DNA from 2 places in the Nonomuraea sp. CA-141351 genome. Region 2 is predicted to be linked to the other one. Evidence: riboswitches for the same ligand, from Rfam matches in the RefSeq annotation. Region 2 holds a riboswitch; the other holds the start of a gene.
The links. Region 2 has a riboswitch for glycine ahead of gcvP (aminomethyl-transferring glycine dehydrogenase). Riboswitches for the same ligand answer to the same signal wherever they lie in the genome.
Positions count from the first base shown of each region.

Region 1: linked by a shared signal. The riboswitch ahead of gcvT (glycine cleavage system aminomethyltransferase GcvT) and the one ahead of gcvP (aminomethyl-transferring glycine dehydrogenase) in region 2 are both predicted to bind glycine.

Region 1 is NZ_CP191982.1:2,193,938-2,201,476, reverse strand. It holds gene ACQPWU_RS10900 (FadR/GntR family transcriptional regulator) at 1-307, opposite strand, end outside; gene ACQPWU_RS10895 (glutamine synthetase family protein) at 432-1,802, shown strand; gene ACQPWU_RS10890 (aldehyde dehydrogenase family protein) at 1,812-3,155, shown strand; gene ACQPWU_RS10885 (3-oxoacyl-ACP reductase) at 3,161-3,925, shown strand; gene ACQPWU_RS10880 (gamma-glutamyl-gamma-aminobutyrate hydrolase family protein) at 3,940-4,632, shown strand; glycine riboswitch at 4,820-4,917, shown strand; gene gcvT (glycine cleavage system aminomethyltransferase GcvT) at 5,050-6,135, shown strand; gene gcvH (glycine cleavage system protein GcvH) at 6,132-6,521, shown strand; gene ACQPWU_RS10865 (L-serine ammonia-lyase) at 6,576-7,539, shown strand, end outside.
Region 2 is NZ_CP191982.1:5,569,723-5,577,261, forward strand. It holds gene ACQPWU_RS26245 (sugar phosphate nucleotidyltransferase) at 1-2,187, shown strand, start outside; gene ACQPWU_RS26250 (FHA domain-containing protein) at 2,482-2,994, shown strand; gene ftsR (transcriptional regulator FtsR) at 3,062-3,715, shown strand; gene ACQPWU_RS26260 (bifunctional nuclease family protein) at 3,849-4,319, shown strand; gene ACQPWU_RS26265 (MerR family transcriptional regulator) at 4,467-5,087, shown strand; glycine riboswitch at 5,213-5,311, shown strand; glycine riboswitch at 5,312-5,424, shown strand; gene gcvP (aminomethyl-transferring glycine dehydrogenase) at 5,480-7,539, shown strand, end outside.

The DNA.
Region 1 (7,539 bases), 3.4 Mb from region 2:
CCGACAGGTCGTCCATGCCCATCTCTGCCACGACCTGCCGCAGATCGCCGGCGTCCGGCTTGGGCGGCACGTACGTGACGAACGCCCCGCCGTAGCGCCCCCGGCGCACGTCGAGATAGCCGGCGTCCGACAGCGCGCGGATGGCCTCACGCAGGGTGACCCTGCTGATGCCGAGCTGGACGGCCAGCTCGCGCTCAGGCGGCAGCTTGTCGCCGGGCGGGACCACGCCGAGCTTGATCACCTGGAGCAGCCGTTCCACGGTCTCCTCGAAGGCGTTGCCGGCCCGCACCGGCCGTAACACCGTCATCAAACGCGCCGACTCGTCCAACATGTCCTCAGGTCTTGACAAGAGATCCCGGCATACACATCAATGGTCTAAGACTAGCCCAATCAGCAGGAAAGCGCCTCAGCCCAGATCGGAGCGGGACAACGTGAGCGAGGGGTCGAGCACCGGATTCCTTTCCGTCAGCGAGCTGCGCGACGAGGTGGCGGCCGGGCGCATCGACACCGTCCTTCTCGCCATCGCGGACATGCAGGGCAGGTTGCAGGGCAAGAGACTGTCCGCACGCTATTTCCTCGACGAGGTGCTGCACCACGGCTCCGAGGGATGCAATTACCTGCTGGCCGTGGACGTCGACATGAACACCGTCTCCGGCTACGCGATGTCGTCCTGGGAGCGGGGCTACGGCGACTTCGTGATGAAGCCGGACCTCGCGACATTGCGCAGGGTGCCGTGGCACGAGGGGACGGCGATGCTGATGGCGGATCTGGCCTGGGAGAGCGGCGGCGACGTGACCGCCTCGCCCCGGCAGATCCTGCGCAGGCAGCTCGCCCGCCTCGCCGAACGCGGGCTGTCCGCGTACGTGGGCACCGAGCTGGAGTTCTGCGTCTACGAGGACAGCTACGAGGACGCGTGGAAGCGCGGCTACCGGGACATGTCGCCTTCCAACCTCTACAACGTGGACTACTCGCTCCTCGGCACCGCCCGCGTCGAGCCGCTGCTCAGGCGGATCCGCCGGAGCATGGAGGGCGCCGGTCTCTACGTCGAGTCCGCCAAGGGCGAATGCAACCTGGGCCAGCACGAGATCGCCTTCCGCTACGACGAGGCGCTCAAGACCTGCGACCATCACGTCATCTACAAGACCGGCGCCAAGGAGATCGCCGCCCAGGAGGGCAAGTCGATCACCTTCATGGCCAAGCCCAACCAGCGCGAGGGCAACTCCTGCCACATCCACATCTCGCTGCGGCTCAGCGAAGGCGATCCGGTGATGGCGGGCGAGGGGCCGTACGGGCTCTCCCCGCTCGGCGCCCGCTTCATCGCCGGACAGCTGGCCTGCCTGCGCGAGCTCACCCTCCTGTACGCGCCCAACATCAACTCCTACAAGCGCTACGTCCCCGGCAGCTTCGCCCCCACGGCCGTCAAGTGGGGCGTGGACAACCGCACCTGCTCGCTCAGGCTGGTGGGCCACGGCCTGTCGCTGCGCGTGGAGAACCGGGTGCCGGGCGGCGACGTCAACCCGTACCTCGCGGTGTCCGCGCTGATCGCGGCCGGGCTGCACGGCATCGACAACGAGCTGCCGCTGGAAAGCGCGTACGAGGGCAACGCCTACGACTCCGGCGCCGAGACCGTCCCCCACACGCTGCGTGACGCGCTGGCGCTGTTCGAGGGGTCGAAGCTGGCGCGCGAGACGTTCGGCGAGGACGTGGTCGAGCACTACGCGAACAACGCGCGGGTGGAGCTGGCCGCGTTCGACGCGGCAGTGACGGATTGGGAGCTGTTCCGTGGTTTCGAGCGGATGTGAATGGGGCGCATGAAGATCGTTAATCCGGCGACGGAGGACGTCGTCGCCGACGTCGAGCTGGCCGACGCCGCCGAGGTCGACCGGGCCGTGGAGCGTGCCAGGAAGGCGTACGAGAGCTGGCGCGAGGTCTCGCCAGGCGACCGGGCGCGGCTGCTGCGCAGGTTCGCGGACCTGGTGGACGAGCACGGCGAGGAGCTGGCGCGGCTGGAGCTGGCCAACGCCGGGCACCCGATCGGCAACGCCCGCTGGGCGGCCGGCAACGTGCGTGACGTGCTGCACTTCTACGCCGGCGCCCCCGAGCGCGACCACGGCAGGCAGATTCCGGTGCCCGGTGGCGTGGACATCACGTTCCAGGAGCCGCTGGGCGTCGTCGGTGTCATCGTGCCGTGGAACTTCCCTATGATGATCATGTCCTGGGGCATGGCCCCGGCGCTCGCGGCCGGCAACACGGTGATCGTCAAACCGGCCGAGTGGACCCCGCTGACCGCGCTGAGGCTGGCCGAGCTGGCCCTCGCCGCGGGCCTCCCCGAGGGGGTGCTCCAGGTCCTGCCTGGGGCAGGGGAGGTCGCGGGGGCCCGCCTGGTGGAGCATCCCGGCGTGGCGAAGATCGTGTTCACCGGCTCGACCGAGGTGGGCAAGGAGATAGCCGCCAAGGCGGCGCAGCATGTCAAGCGGGTCACGCTGGAGCTGGGCGGCAAGTCCGCGAATATCGTCTTCGCAGACGCGGATCTCGAAAAGGCGGCGAAAACCGCCCCCTATGCTGTCTTCGACAACTCCGGCCAGGACTGCTGCGCCCGGTCCCGGCTGCTCGTCCAGGCCGCGGTGTACGACGAGTTCATGGAGCGCCTCGCGACGGCCGTACGGGGCGTCAAGGTCGGCGACCCGCTCGACGAGAGCACCGAGATGGGCCCGCTGATCAGCGCCGAGCACCTCGACCGCGTGCGCGGCTTCGTCCAGGGCACCCCCTACCTGCAGGGGTCCTGCCCCGACGGCAAGGGCTACTGGTTCCCGCCGACCGTGCTGACGCCCGGCGTGACGGACCCGGCGTTCACCGAGGAGATCTTCGGGCCCGTCGTGTCCGTGGTGCGCTTCGAGGACGAGGCCGAGGCCGTACGGATCGCGAACGACACCCCCTATGGCCTGAGCGGCTCCATCTGGACCCGCGACGTCGGGCGGGCGCTACGCGTGGCCAGGGCGGTCGAGGCGGGCAACCTGTCGGTCAACTCGCACTCGTCGGTCCGCTACTGGACCCCGTTCGGCGGCTTCAAGCAGTCCGGACTCGGCAGGGAGCTCGGCCCGGACGCCCTGGCGGCCTTCACCGAGACCAAGAACGTCTTCATCTCATGGGAGTGAATCAAGTGCAGCGGTTGCAGGACAGGGTGGCCGTCATCACCGGCGCGGGCAGCGGCATCGGGCTTGCCACCGCGCGCAGGTTCGCCGAGGAGGGCGCCAAGGTCGTCTGCGTGGACATCGACGAGGAGGCGGGCGTCAAGGCGGCGAACGAGGTCGGCGGCCTCTTCGTCAAGGCCGACGTGACCAGCGAGGACGACGTCGTCGGGATGTTCCGGACCGCCTTCGACACCTACGGCAGCGTGGACATCGCCTTCAACAACGCGGGCATCTCGCCCCCCGACGACGACTCCATCCTGGAGACCGGCCTCGACGCCTGGCGCCGGGTCCAGGAGGTGAACCTGACCAGCGTCTACCTCTGCTGCAAGCACGTCATCCCGTACATGCGGCGCCAGGGCAAGGGCTCGATCATCAACACCGCGTCGTTCGTGGCCGTCATGGGCTCGGCGACCTCGCAGATCTCGTACACGGCGTCCAAGGGCGGGGTGCTGGCGATGACGCGCGAGCTGGGCGTGCAGTTCGCCAGGGAGGGCATCAGGGTCAACGCGCTGTGCCCGGGGCCGGTGAACACGCCGCTGCTGCAGGAGCTGTTCGCCAAGGACCCGGAGCGGGCGCAGCGGCGGCTGGTGCACATTCCCGTGGGGCGCTTCGCCGAGGCGTCGGAGATCGCGGCGGCGGTGGCGTTCCTGGCCAGCGACGACGCGTCGTTCATCACGGGCAGCGAGTTCCTGGTCGACGGGGGCATCTCCGGCGCCTACGTCACGCCGCTCTAGCTCTGGGGGTCATCGTGCAGCGTCCCGTCATCGGCATCACGTCGTACGTCGAGCCGGCGAAGTTCACGGTCTGGGAGGACATGACCGTGGCGCTTCTGCCGTACATGTACGTGGAGCAGGTCGTACGCGCCGGCGGGCAGCCGGTCGTGCTGCCGCCGGCCGGCGAGCCCGCGCGGATCGTGGGCCGCCTGGACGGGCTCATCCTGGCCGGTGGCGGGGACATCGACCCGGCGAGGTACGGCGAGTCGCCTAGGGCACAAACCGGCTATATCCGCAAATTTCGCGATGAGGCGGAGTTTGCCCTTCTCACTGCGGCCCTCGACGCGGGCCTGCCGTACCTGGGCATCTGCCGCGGGCTCCAGGTGCTCAACGTCGCCCTCGGGGGCAGCCTCCACCAGCACCTCCCCGACGTGGTCGGGCACGCGGGCCACTCCCCCGCGCCCGGCCGCTTCGGCCCGCTGCCCGTCACCGCCGTCCCCGGCACCCGCGTGGCCAAGGCGCTGGGCACCGACCCCGTGACGGTCCCCCACTATCACCACCAGGCCATCGACCGCCTCGCGCCCGGCCTCACCGTCACCGCCACCGCCGGCGACGGCACGATCGAGGCGGTCGAGCTGGACTCGGCCCCCTTCGCCGTGGCCGTGCAGTGGCACCCGGAGGCCGCCGAGGACTGCGCGCTCTTCGAGGCCCTCATCGCCGCCTGCTGACGGCCGGGCGGCCGCCGCGAGCGACGTGCGAGGTGCCACAGCTCGCGAGGGCCAGGGAGGCAACCAAGCCGAAAGCCGCTGTTCGCCGATTCATACCCTTTCGACGTCACGACCCCCGGAGCGGTTCATGAGGGGCCAGAACGCGACAACACCGCCATCACACCACTAGGCTTGCGGACATCACCGGCATAACCGTGCGGGAGAGCGCCCTGACAGCCGGTCAGGGTCCCTGAAGGAGCAAGCCCTCCCCGCAAACCTCTCAAGGCAAAGGACCGCACGGCCAATGGTGACCTCTGGAAAGCAGGCCTGTGGGGCCTCGCCGAAGGTGAAAGTCCGGCAAAACTCGGGCGAAGCTCTCAGGCATCGATGACAGAGGGGGAGGATGCTGGCATCCGATCCTGTCCAGAGGTGCGACAAATGTCCCGACCCACACCGCTACGAGACGTTCACGAGAGCCTCGGCGCCACGCTCACCGACTTCGCGGGGTGGCTCATGCCGCTCCGGTACGGGAGCGAGTCCGCGGAGCACAACGCCGTTCGCCAGTCGGCCGGGCTGTTCGACCTCTCGCACATGGGGGAGATCTTCCTGACCGGGCCGCAGGCCGGTGAGGCCCTCGACTACGCGCTGGTCGGCCACCTGTCGGCGCTGGTGCCCGGTCGGGCCAGGTACACCATGATCGTCAATGAGCGCGGCGGGGTGCTCGACGACCTCATCGTCTACCGGCTCGGCGACGCGGAGTTCATGGTCGTAGCAAACGCCTCGAACTACGAAAAAGTCGGGAATGAGCTGAAAGAGCGTGCGAAGGCGTACGACGTGGTGGTCGAGGACCGCTCGGACCAGTACGCACTCATCGCCGTGCAGGGACCCCGATCCCAGGAGATCCTCGCCACGCTCACCGACGCCGACCTCGCCGGGCTCAAGTACTACGCGGGCCTGCCCGGGCTGGTCGACGGGCGGCAGGCACTCATCGCCCGCACCGGCTACACCGGCGAGGACGGGTTCGAGCTGTTCGTCGCCAATCAGGACGCGGTGCCGCTCTGGCACGCGCTCATGGCGGCGGGCAAGCCGTACGGGCTCAAGCCCGCCGGCCTGTCCAGCCGCGACACCCTCCGGCTCGAGGCAGGCATGCCGCTGTACGGGAACGAACTCGGCGTCGAACTGACCCCATTCGACGCGGGGCTGGGCAGGGTGGTGAAATTCGACAAGCCGGGCGACTTCGTCGGCAGGTCGGCGCTCGAGGCGGTCAAGGACGACACGCCGCGGCGCCGTCTCGTCGGCCTGGTCGCGCGGGGACGCCGGGTGCCGCGCCACGGCTACCCGGTCACCAAGGACGGCGCCGTAGTCGGCGAGGTCACGAGCGGTGCGCCCTCCCAGACCCTGGGAAGGCCCATCGCGATGGCCTACGTGGACGCCGGCGTCGAATCAGGCCTGGCCGTGGACATCCGGGGCAGCCAAGAACCTATGGACCTGGTAGAGCTGCCCTTCTACAGGAGGAACAAGTGAGCAACATCCCTGACGACCTGAGCTACACCAAGGAGCACGAGTGGGTGGCGGGCCTCGACGACGGCATCACCGTGACCGTCGGCGTCACGGCCTTCGCCGCCGACTCACTTGGTGACGTCGTCTACGTGCAGCTCCCCGAGGTCGGCTCGACCGTCGAGGCGGGCGACTCCGTGGGCGAGGTGGAGTCCACCAAGTCGGTGAACGAGATCTACACCCCCGTCGGCGGTGAGATCGTCGAGGTGAACCAGGTCGTCGTGGACGACCCGAGCCTGGTCAACAGCGACCCGTACGGCGAGGGCTGGATGTTCAGGGTGCGCGTCGAAGGCGAGCCCGAAGACGTGCTCTCCGCCGAGGAGTACACGGCGCTCACCTCGGGCGAATCCTGATCCACCAGCCGGGGCCCCTCGCGGGCCCCGGCCCTGCATGAAGGGCGCACATCAATGGCGATCAGCGTCTTCGACCTCTTCAAGATCGGCATCGGCCCGTCGAGCTCCCACACGGGAGGCCCGATGGCGGCCGCGCACAAGTTCGCCCGCGGGCTGCACGACGACGGCCTGCTCTCGCAGGTCACGCGCGTCGAGGCCATCCTGTACGGCTCGCTCGGCCTGACCGGCAAGGGCCACGGCAGCGACAAGGCGGTCCTGCTCGGCCTCTCCGGCGAGAAGCCCGAGCTGGTGGACGTCGACTCCATCGACGCCCGGCTGGCCGGGATGCGCGAGTCGGGCACGGTCAAGCTGTACGGGACGCACGAGATCCCCTTCGTCGTGGGCGAGCACCTCGTCTTCGAACGCAAGATCTCGCTGCCCGAGCACCCGAACGGCATGCGCTTCACCGCGTACACGGCCGATGGCGAGAAGCTGAGGGAGAAGGTCTACTTCTCGGTCGGCGGCGGCTTCGTCGTGGACGAGAAGGCCACCGGCGCCGACCGCATCAAGCCGGACGACACCGTCCTGCCCTACCCCTTCACCACCGGGGAAGAGCTGCTCAAGCACTGCTCCAACACGGGCCTGTCCATCTCGGCGCTCATGCTCGAGAACGAGAAGGCGTTCGGCCGCACCGAAGAGGAGATCCGCTCGGGCCTGCTGCGGCTCTGGGAGGTCATGTCCGAGTGCGTGCGTCGCGGCATCACCAAGGAGGGCGTCCTGCCCGGCGGCCTCAAGGTCAAGCGCCGTGCCAACCAGCTCCACCGCCGCCTGCAGTCCGAGTCGGCCGAGAAGGACCCGCTGCAGGCCATCGACTGGGTGACGCTGTTCGCGCTGGCGGTCAACGAGGAGAACGCCGCGGGCGGCCGCATCGTCACCGCCCCCACCAACGGCGCAGCCGGCATCATCCCGGCGGTCCTGACGTACTACACCCGCTTCATCCCCCACGCGGACGAGGAGGGCGTGGTGCGCTTCCTGCTGA
Region 2 (7,539 bases):
GATGCACTGACCGATATCGATTTATCGGACATGATCCGATTTCACCGTGAAAATTCGGCACTTGTGACAATTGGTCTGAAGCGTGTGCCGAACCCCCTCGAGTTCGGGATCATCATCGTGGACGAGGAAGGGCGCGTTCAGCGCTTTCTCGAGAAGCCCACGTGGGGCCAGGTCTTCTCCGACACGGTGAACACCGGAATCTACATCATGGAACCCGATGTCCTCGACGCGGTGGCCCCGGGCGAGCCCGTCGACTGGTCCTCCGACGTCTTCCCCGCCCTCCTCGACCGCGGCGCCGCCATCTACGGCTATGTGGCCGACGGCTACTGGGAGGACGTCGGCACCCACGAAAGTTATCTCAAGGCCCAGGCCGACGTCCTGTCGGGCAAGGTCAACGTGGACATCGGCGGCTTCGAACTCTCACCGGGCGTCTGGGTCGCCGACTCGGCCTCCGTGGACCCCGACGCCGTCCTCAAGGGCCCGCTGCTCATCGGCGACTACGCCAAGGTCGAGGCGGGCGCCGAGCTGCGCGAGTACACCGTGCTCGGCAACAACGTCGTCGTCCGCGAGGGCGCCTTCCTGCACCGCGCGGTCGTCCACGACAACGTCTACCTCGGCCCCGGCGCCCACCTGCGCGGCTGCGTCATCGGCAAGAGCACCGACATCATGGCCGGCGCCCGCATCGAGGAGAACGCCGTCATCGGCGACGAGTGCGTCATCGAGCCCGAGGCGTACGTCTCCAGCGGCGTCAAGGTCTACCCGTTCAAGACCATCGAGGCCGGCGCCGTCGTCAACACCAGCGTCATCTGGGAGTCGCGCGGCCAGCGCAACCTGTTCGGCCCCAGGGGCGTCAGCGGCCTGGTCAACGTCGAGATCACCGCCGAGCTCTGCGTCCGCCTGGCCAGCGCGTACGCCACCACGCTCAAGAAGGGCGAGTACGTCGTCACCTCCCGCGACTGCTCCCTGGCCGCCAGGGCGCTCAAGCGGGCCGTCATCGGCGCGCTCACCGCGGGCGCGATCAACGTACTGGACCTCGAGGCCGCCCCGCTGCCCGTCGCCCGCTTCCACGCGGCACGGGAGTCGGCCGCGGGCGGCATCGCGCTGCGCACCACGCCGGGCGACCCGCAGAGCGTGGACATCGTGATCATGGATGGCCGCGGTGCCGACCTGCCCCCGGCCGCCCAGCGCAAGCTGGAGCGGGTCGTCTCCCGCCAGGAGTACCGCCGGGCCTTCCCCGGCGAGATCGCCTCGCTGACCTACCCGGCCAGGACCGTCGAGGACTACACCAACGAGCTGCTGCGCCACGTCGACGTGGACGACGTCAGGGACATGAAGGTCGTCGTGGACTGCGCGGGCGGGACCTCCTCGCTGGTGCTGCCCAAGCTGCTCGGCCGGGTCGGCGTCGACGTGCTCACCGTCAACGCCCGCCTCGACGACGTCTCGCCCACCGAGACGCTCGCCGAGCGCCGCCGCGACCTGCAGCGCCTGTCGGAGCTGGTCAGCTCGTCGCGGGCGGCGTTCGGCGTCCGGTTCGACCCGGTCGGCGAGCGCATCGCCCTGGTGGACGAACTGGGCCACCTCATCAACGAGGAACGCGCCCTGCTCGTCGTGCTCGACCTCGTCGCCGCCGAGCGCAGGGGCGGTCAGGTGGCGCTGCCGGTCACCACGACCAGGGTCGCCGAGCAGGTCTGCCGCTTCCACGGCGTTCAGGTGCAGTGGACCTCCACCGCGCTCGACGCCCTCACCTCGGCCGCCGCCGGCCCCGACATGATCTTCGCCGCCGACGGGCGCGGCGGCTTCGTCGTGCCGGAGTTCAGCCCGGCCATCGACGGGCTGGCCGCGTTCATGCGCATGCTCGGCCTGGTGGCCCGCACCCGCCTTTCGCTCAGCCAGATCGACGCCAGGATCCCCGAGGTGAAGATGCTCAAGCGCACGGTGCCCACGCCGTGGGCGGCCAAGGGCGCCGTCATGCGCTCGGTCATCGAGACGGCCGAGGCGGAGCAGGATGGCCACCGCATCGACACCACCGACGGCGTGCGCGTGGCCCGCGACGACGGGAGCTGGGTGCTGGTGCTGCCCGCCGCCAGCGAGCCCGTCACCGACCTGTGGGCCGAGGCGAACGACATGGACAGCGCGCAGGCGTTGCTCGAGCGGTGGGCTCGTATCGTCGAGCAGGCCGCCGGTTGATCAACTCTCACAGAGAGTGATGGAACGGTCTCTGGCGATGAATCTGGTGAAGAACGCTACTCACAGTGTGCGCGTTCAGTGCCGCAAGATCGTAATGTAGAAACGCGCGGCGGCATGGACCACGGGGCGGGGCGACGGTAACTTTGTCTGCGTCCAAACCATAGTCCAGTGCCCCGCCTTGACCTTTGCCGCTGATCAGCGTATGTTGCGGCATTCGCAAACTTGAAAAAGCGAAGCGAGGCGCGCCCTAGAGCACCGTCGCCGCGTCTTCGCGGTAGGAGGCCGAGCCGATCGATGCCGAGCGTCTACTGCACGCAGTGCGGGCACGCCAACCCCGAGGATGCCCGTTTCTGTTCCCGTTGTGGGTCACCGCTGACCAGGCCCGAGGTCTCCGGGGACACCACATCGACGATCTCCATCGCGGGAATCGAGGCGTACGAGGCTGAGACAGGCGACATGCTCCTGGCCGAGCGGGCCCTCGTCGAGCAGCTGCCGCCCGGTTCGGCGTTGCTCACGGTGACCAGAGGCCCCAACCAGGGCAGTCGCTTCCGGCTCGACAAGGAGCTCACCACGACCGGGCGCCATCCGGAGAGCGACATCTTCCTCGACGACATCACGGTCTCCCGTCGCCACGTCGAGTTCTACCGGCACCGTGGTGGCCAGTTCTCCGTGCGCGACGTGGGCAGCCTCAACGGCACCTACGTCAACAGGGAGCGCATCGAGGAGGTCCCCCTGCACTCCGGAGACGAGGTGCAGATCGGCAAGTTCCGCCTCGTCTTCCTGATGCGGACCAACGCCGGCGCATGAGCGAGCGGAGCGAGCGACCGGCACGCACAGCCCCATGTGAGCTCATGGGGCCGCCGAGGGAGGCCGCATGAGCGCACAGGCGGCTCGCTCGCACATGAGCATCGGGGAGGTGCTCGCGCTGCTGCGGGGCGAGTTCCCCGACGTGACCATCTCCAAGATCCGGTTCTTGGAGGGTGAGGGGCTGATCGAGCCCGAGCGCAGCCCGTCCGGCTACCGTAAGTTCACCCACCTGCACGTAGAGCAGCTGCGCTTCATCCTGACCGAGCAGCGTGACCACTACCTGCCGCTGCGGGTGATCAAGGACAGGATGGCGGAGAGCTTCGGCCGCCCGCGCGCCGTGCAGGAGAAGCGGGAGGTCCGGCTCAGCCGGGCCGAGCTGCTCGAGGCGGCGGGGATCGACGAGGAGACGCTCACCGAGCTGGAGGACTACGGGCTGCTCGCCCCGGTGGCCAGGCGCTACGACGAGGAGGCGCTCAACGTGGCCCGCAGCGTCGGCGCCCTGGCCCGCTTCGGCCTGCACGCCCGCCATCTGCGCGCGGTCAAGGCGGCGGCCGAGCGCGAGTGCGGCCTGGTCGAGCAGACCGTCGCCCCCATACTCAAACGGCGGGCTCCCGGCGCCATCGGAGAGGCGGACGAGGCCGCCAGGGAGCTTTCCGCACTCCTGCTCGATTTGCACGCATCCCTTGTGCGGTCGGGGATCCGGTCCGTTCTGGGGCGCTGAGACCCAGTCGAGCTGGGAGGTGGAGGCGCGTTCCATGCCCGCCGGGTGTTACGTTGAATTGCAGTAGCCAGTCAGCAGAAGCGACGAGCCAAATAACTGTGCCGGATGACCGGTCAGGAATACGGAGCAGCCCGTGTTGCAGATGGAGGTCGTGGGCGTTCGAGTAGAAATGCCCACAAATCAGCCGATCGTCTTGCTCAAGGAGGCACACGGGGAGCGGTTCCTTCCTATATGGATTGGCATGACCGAGGCGACAGCCATCGCTCTGGCCCAAGCGGAGGAGCCACCTCCGCGGCCGCTCACCCACGACCTCTTCCGAGACGTGCTGAGCGCTCTGGGCGTAGGCCTGCGAGCAGTCAACATCGTCGCCCTGCGCGACGGCATCTTCTTCGCCGACCTGGTGTTCTCCAACGGCGTGGAGGTGAGCGCGCGGCCGTCCGACTCGATCGCGCTCGCCCTGCGCACCGGAGCACGCATCTTCGCCAGCGAGGAGGTCGTCCAGGAGGCCGGGGTCATCATCCCGGATGACCAGGAGGACGAGGTGGAGAAGTTCAGGGAGTTCCTTGACACGATCACACCCGAAGACTTCGGCAGGGCGGGGTAGGTATTTCGGTGCATTTACGCTTCACGACGCGCCGAGCCGGATCGTTGACTGAGCATGGTCACGGTCCTACGGTGCAAGTGAAACCCGTGGTCGCCCTTTACGAACCCCCAGATCAGGCCACGGGATGAGAGAAAGCCGGAGGTCCGCGTGGCGGTCAGCAGCGGCGAGGGAAAGACAGCCGGCCAGGAAGATCCGGTGCGGCGCGAGAGCGCGCGGCAGCGTGCCGGGGAGCAGGGTCTGCTCTTCGACGAGCAGCCGGCGTCGCTGCCAGGCGACATCGGATACCGCGGGCCGACGGCCTGTGCGGCGGCCGGCATCACCTACAGGCAGCTCGACTACTGGGCGCGCACGGGCCTCGTGGAGCCCACGATAAGAGCCGCGCAGGGCTCAGGCTCCCAGCGGCTCTACAGCTTCCGAGACATCCTGGTGCTCAAGGTCGTCAAGCGGCTCCTCGACACCGGGGTGTCGCTGCAGCAGATCCGCACGGCCGTGCAGCATCTGCGTGACCGCGGGGTCGCCGACCTCGCGCAGATCACGCTCATGAGCGACGGCGTCAGCGTCTACGAGTGCACCTCGGCCGACGAGGTGATCGATCTGCTGCAGGGCGGTCAGGGCGTGTTCGGCATCGCGCTGGGCCGGGTCTGGCGTGAGGTCGAGGGATCCCTCGCGGAGCTGCCGGGGGAAAGAGCAGCGGTCGAGGACACCGTCCCGGCCGACCACCCCGCTGACGAACTCGCCCGCCGCCGCCGCGCGCGGCGCATGGGCTGAGCGCGAACCCCGCCGCCCGCGTGGGCCCCCGAACGGGGCCCCCTACGCGCGGGCGGACTAATCACGCCCTGTCGTGGAAATTCGCCCGTAACGGATAGGGTTGTAATCTAGGACAGCAAGGCTGACGACCCCGTGCGGGAGAGTCTCCGGGCCTACGGGTCCCGGGGCGCCGAAGGAGCAACCCTCCCCGGAATCTCTCAGGCATCCCGTACCGCTCGGGCGAGGCAACTCTGGAAAGCAGGCGCACCGGCCAGGCGCGTCTCACCGACGGTGCAAGCCCCGTTTTCGGGGTGAAGCTCTCAGGTCGCGGTCCCGCCGCGCTGACAGAGGGGGAGATCCGGCACTCGCCCGCGCCCTGGCGCCGGTCTCCATAGCCTCGGGAGGCACTTTTCATGACCGACCTGTCAGCCCCGCCGTTCTCATCCAGGCACATCGGCCCGTCGGAGTCCGAGCAGCAGCGCATGCTCGAGACCGTGGGCTTCGAGTCCGTGGCGGATCTGGTGGCCGTGGCCGTTCCCGAGGCCATCAGGGCCAAGGACCGGCTCAATCTGCCCGCCGCCGTCGGGGAGGCCGAGGCCATCGCCGAACTGCGCGCCCTGGCCGGGCGCAACCGCGTGCTCACCTCGATGATCGGCCTGGGCTACTACGACACGATCACGCCCGCCGTCATCCGCCGCAGCCTGCTGGAGAACCCGGGCTGGTACACCGCCTACACCCCGTACCAGCCGGAGATCTCGCAGGGCCGCCTCGAGGCGCTGCTGAACTTCCAGACCGTCGTCTCCGACCTGACGGGCCTGCCCGTCGCGGGCGCCTCCCTCCTCGACGAGGGCACGGCGGCCGCCGAGGCGATGACGCTGGCCCGCCGCGCGGGCAAGTCCAAGAGCGACGTGTTCGTGGTGGACGCCGACGCGCTGCCGCAGACCAAGGCCGTGCTCGCCACCCGGGCCGAGCCCCTCGGCATCGAGCTGGTCGAGCACTCCCTCGAGGGTGAGCTGCCCGAGTGCTTCGGCGTGCTCGTGCAGTACCCGGGCGCGTCGGGCCGGCTGCGCGACTTCCGCGCCGTGGCCGCCGCCGCGCACGAGGCGGGCGCGCTCGTCGTGGCCGCCGCCGACCTGCTGGCCCTGACGATCGTGGCCGCCCCCGGCGAGCTGGGCGCCGACATCGCGATCGGGTCCTCGCAGCGGTTCGGGGTGCCGTTCGGGTTCGGCGGGCCGCACGCCGCGTACATGTCCGTACGCGAGGGCCTGCAGCGCCAGCTCCCCGGGCGGCTCGTCGGTGTGTCGGTGGACGCCGACGGCGACCCCGCCTACCGGCTGGCCCTGCAGACCCGCGAGCAGCACATCCGCCGCGAGAAGGCCACCAGCAACATCTGCACCGCGCAGGTCCTGCTCGCCGTCATCGCCAGCATGTACGCCGTCTACCACGGCCCCGAGGGGCTGCGCGGGATCGCCCACCGGGTGCACCGGCACGCCGTGGCCCTTGCGGGAGGGCTGCGCCAGGCGGGGCTGGAGGTCGTGCACCCCGAGTTCTTCGACACCGTGCTCGTACGCGTTCCCGGCCGGGCCGCCGCCGTGGTCGCCGCCGCCGCCGAGCGGGGCGTCAACCTCTGGCAGGCCAACGACGACCACGTGTCCATCTCCTGCGACGAGAAGACCGGGGCCGCCGAGGTGGCCAAGGTGTGGGCCGCGTTCGGGATCGAGCGCACCGACGTGGACCTGGACGCCGACGCGTTGCCCGCCTCGCTGCCGCGCGAGTCGGCGTACCTGACCCACCCGGTCTTCCACAGCCACCGCTCCGAGACCGCGATGCTGCGTTACCTGCGCAAGCTTCAGGACAAGGACATCGCCCTCGACCGCTCGATGATCCCGCTCGGCTCCTGCACGATGAAGCTGAACGCGACCACCGAGATGGAGCCGATCACCTGGCCGGAGTTCGCCGCGATCCACCCGTACGCGCCCGACGAGCAGGCTGAGGGCTACCGGGAACTGATCGGCACGCTGGAGGACTGGCTGGCCGAGGTGACCGGCTACGACCGCGTCTCCATCCAGCCGAACGCCGGCTCGCAAGGGGAGTTCGCCGGGCTGCTGGCCATCCGCGCCTACCACCGCGCCAACGGCCAGGACGGGCGCGACGTCTGCCTCATCCCGTCCTCGGCGCACGGCACCAACGCGGCCAGCGCCATCATGGCGGGCATGCGGGTCGTGGTCGTGGCCTGCGACTCCGACGGCAACGTCGACCTGGCCGACCTCGACGCCAAGATCGACAAGCACCGTGACCAGCTCGCCGCGATCATGGTGACGTACCCCTCGACGCACGGAGTGTACGAGGAGACGATCACCGAGGTGTGCGCCAAGGTGCACGACGCCGGCGGCCAGGTCTACGTGGACGGGGCCAACCTCAACGCGCTCGTCGGGTTGGCCAAGCCGGGCGAGTTCGGGGCCGACGTGTCCCA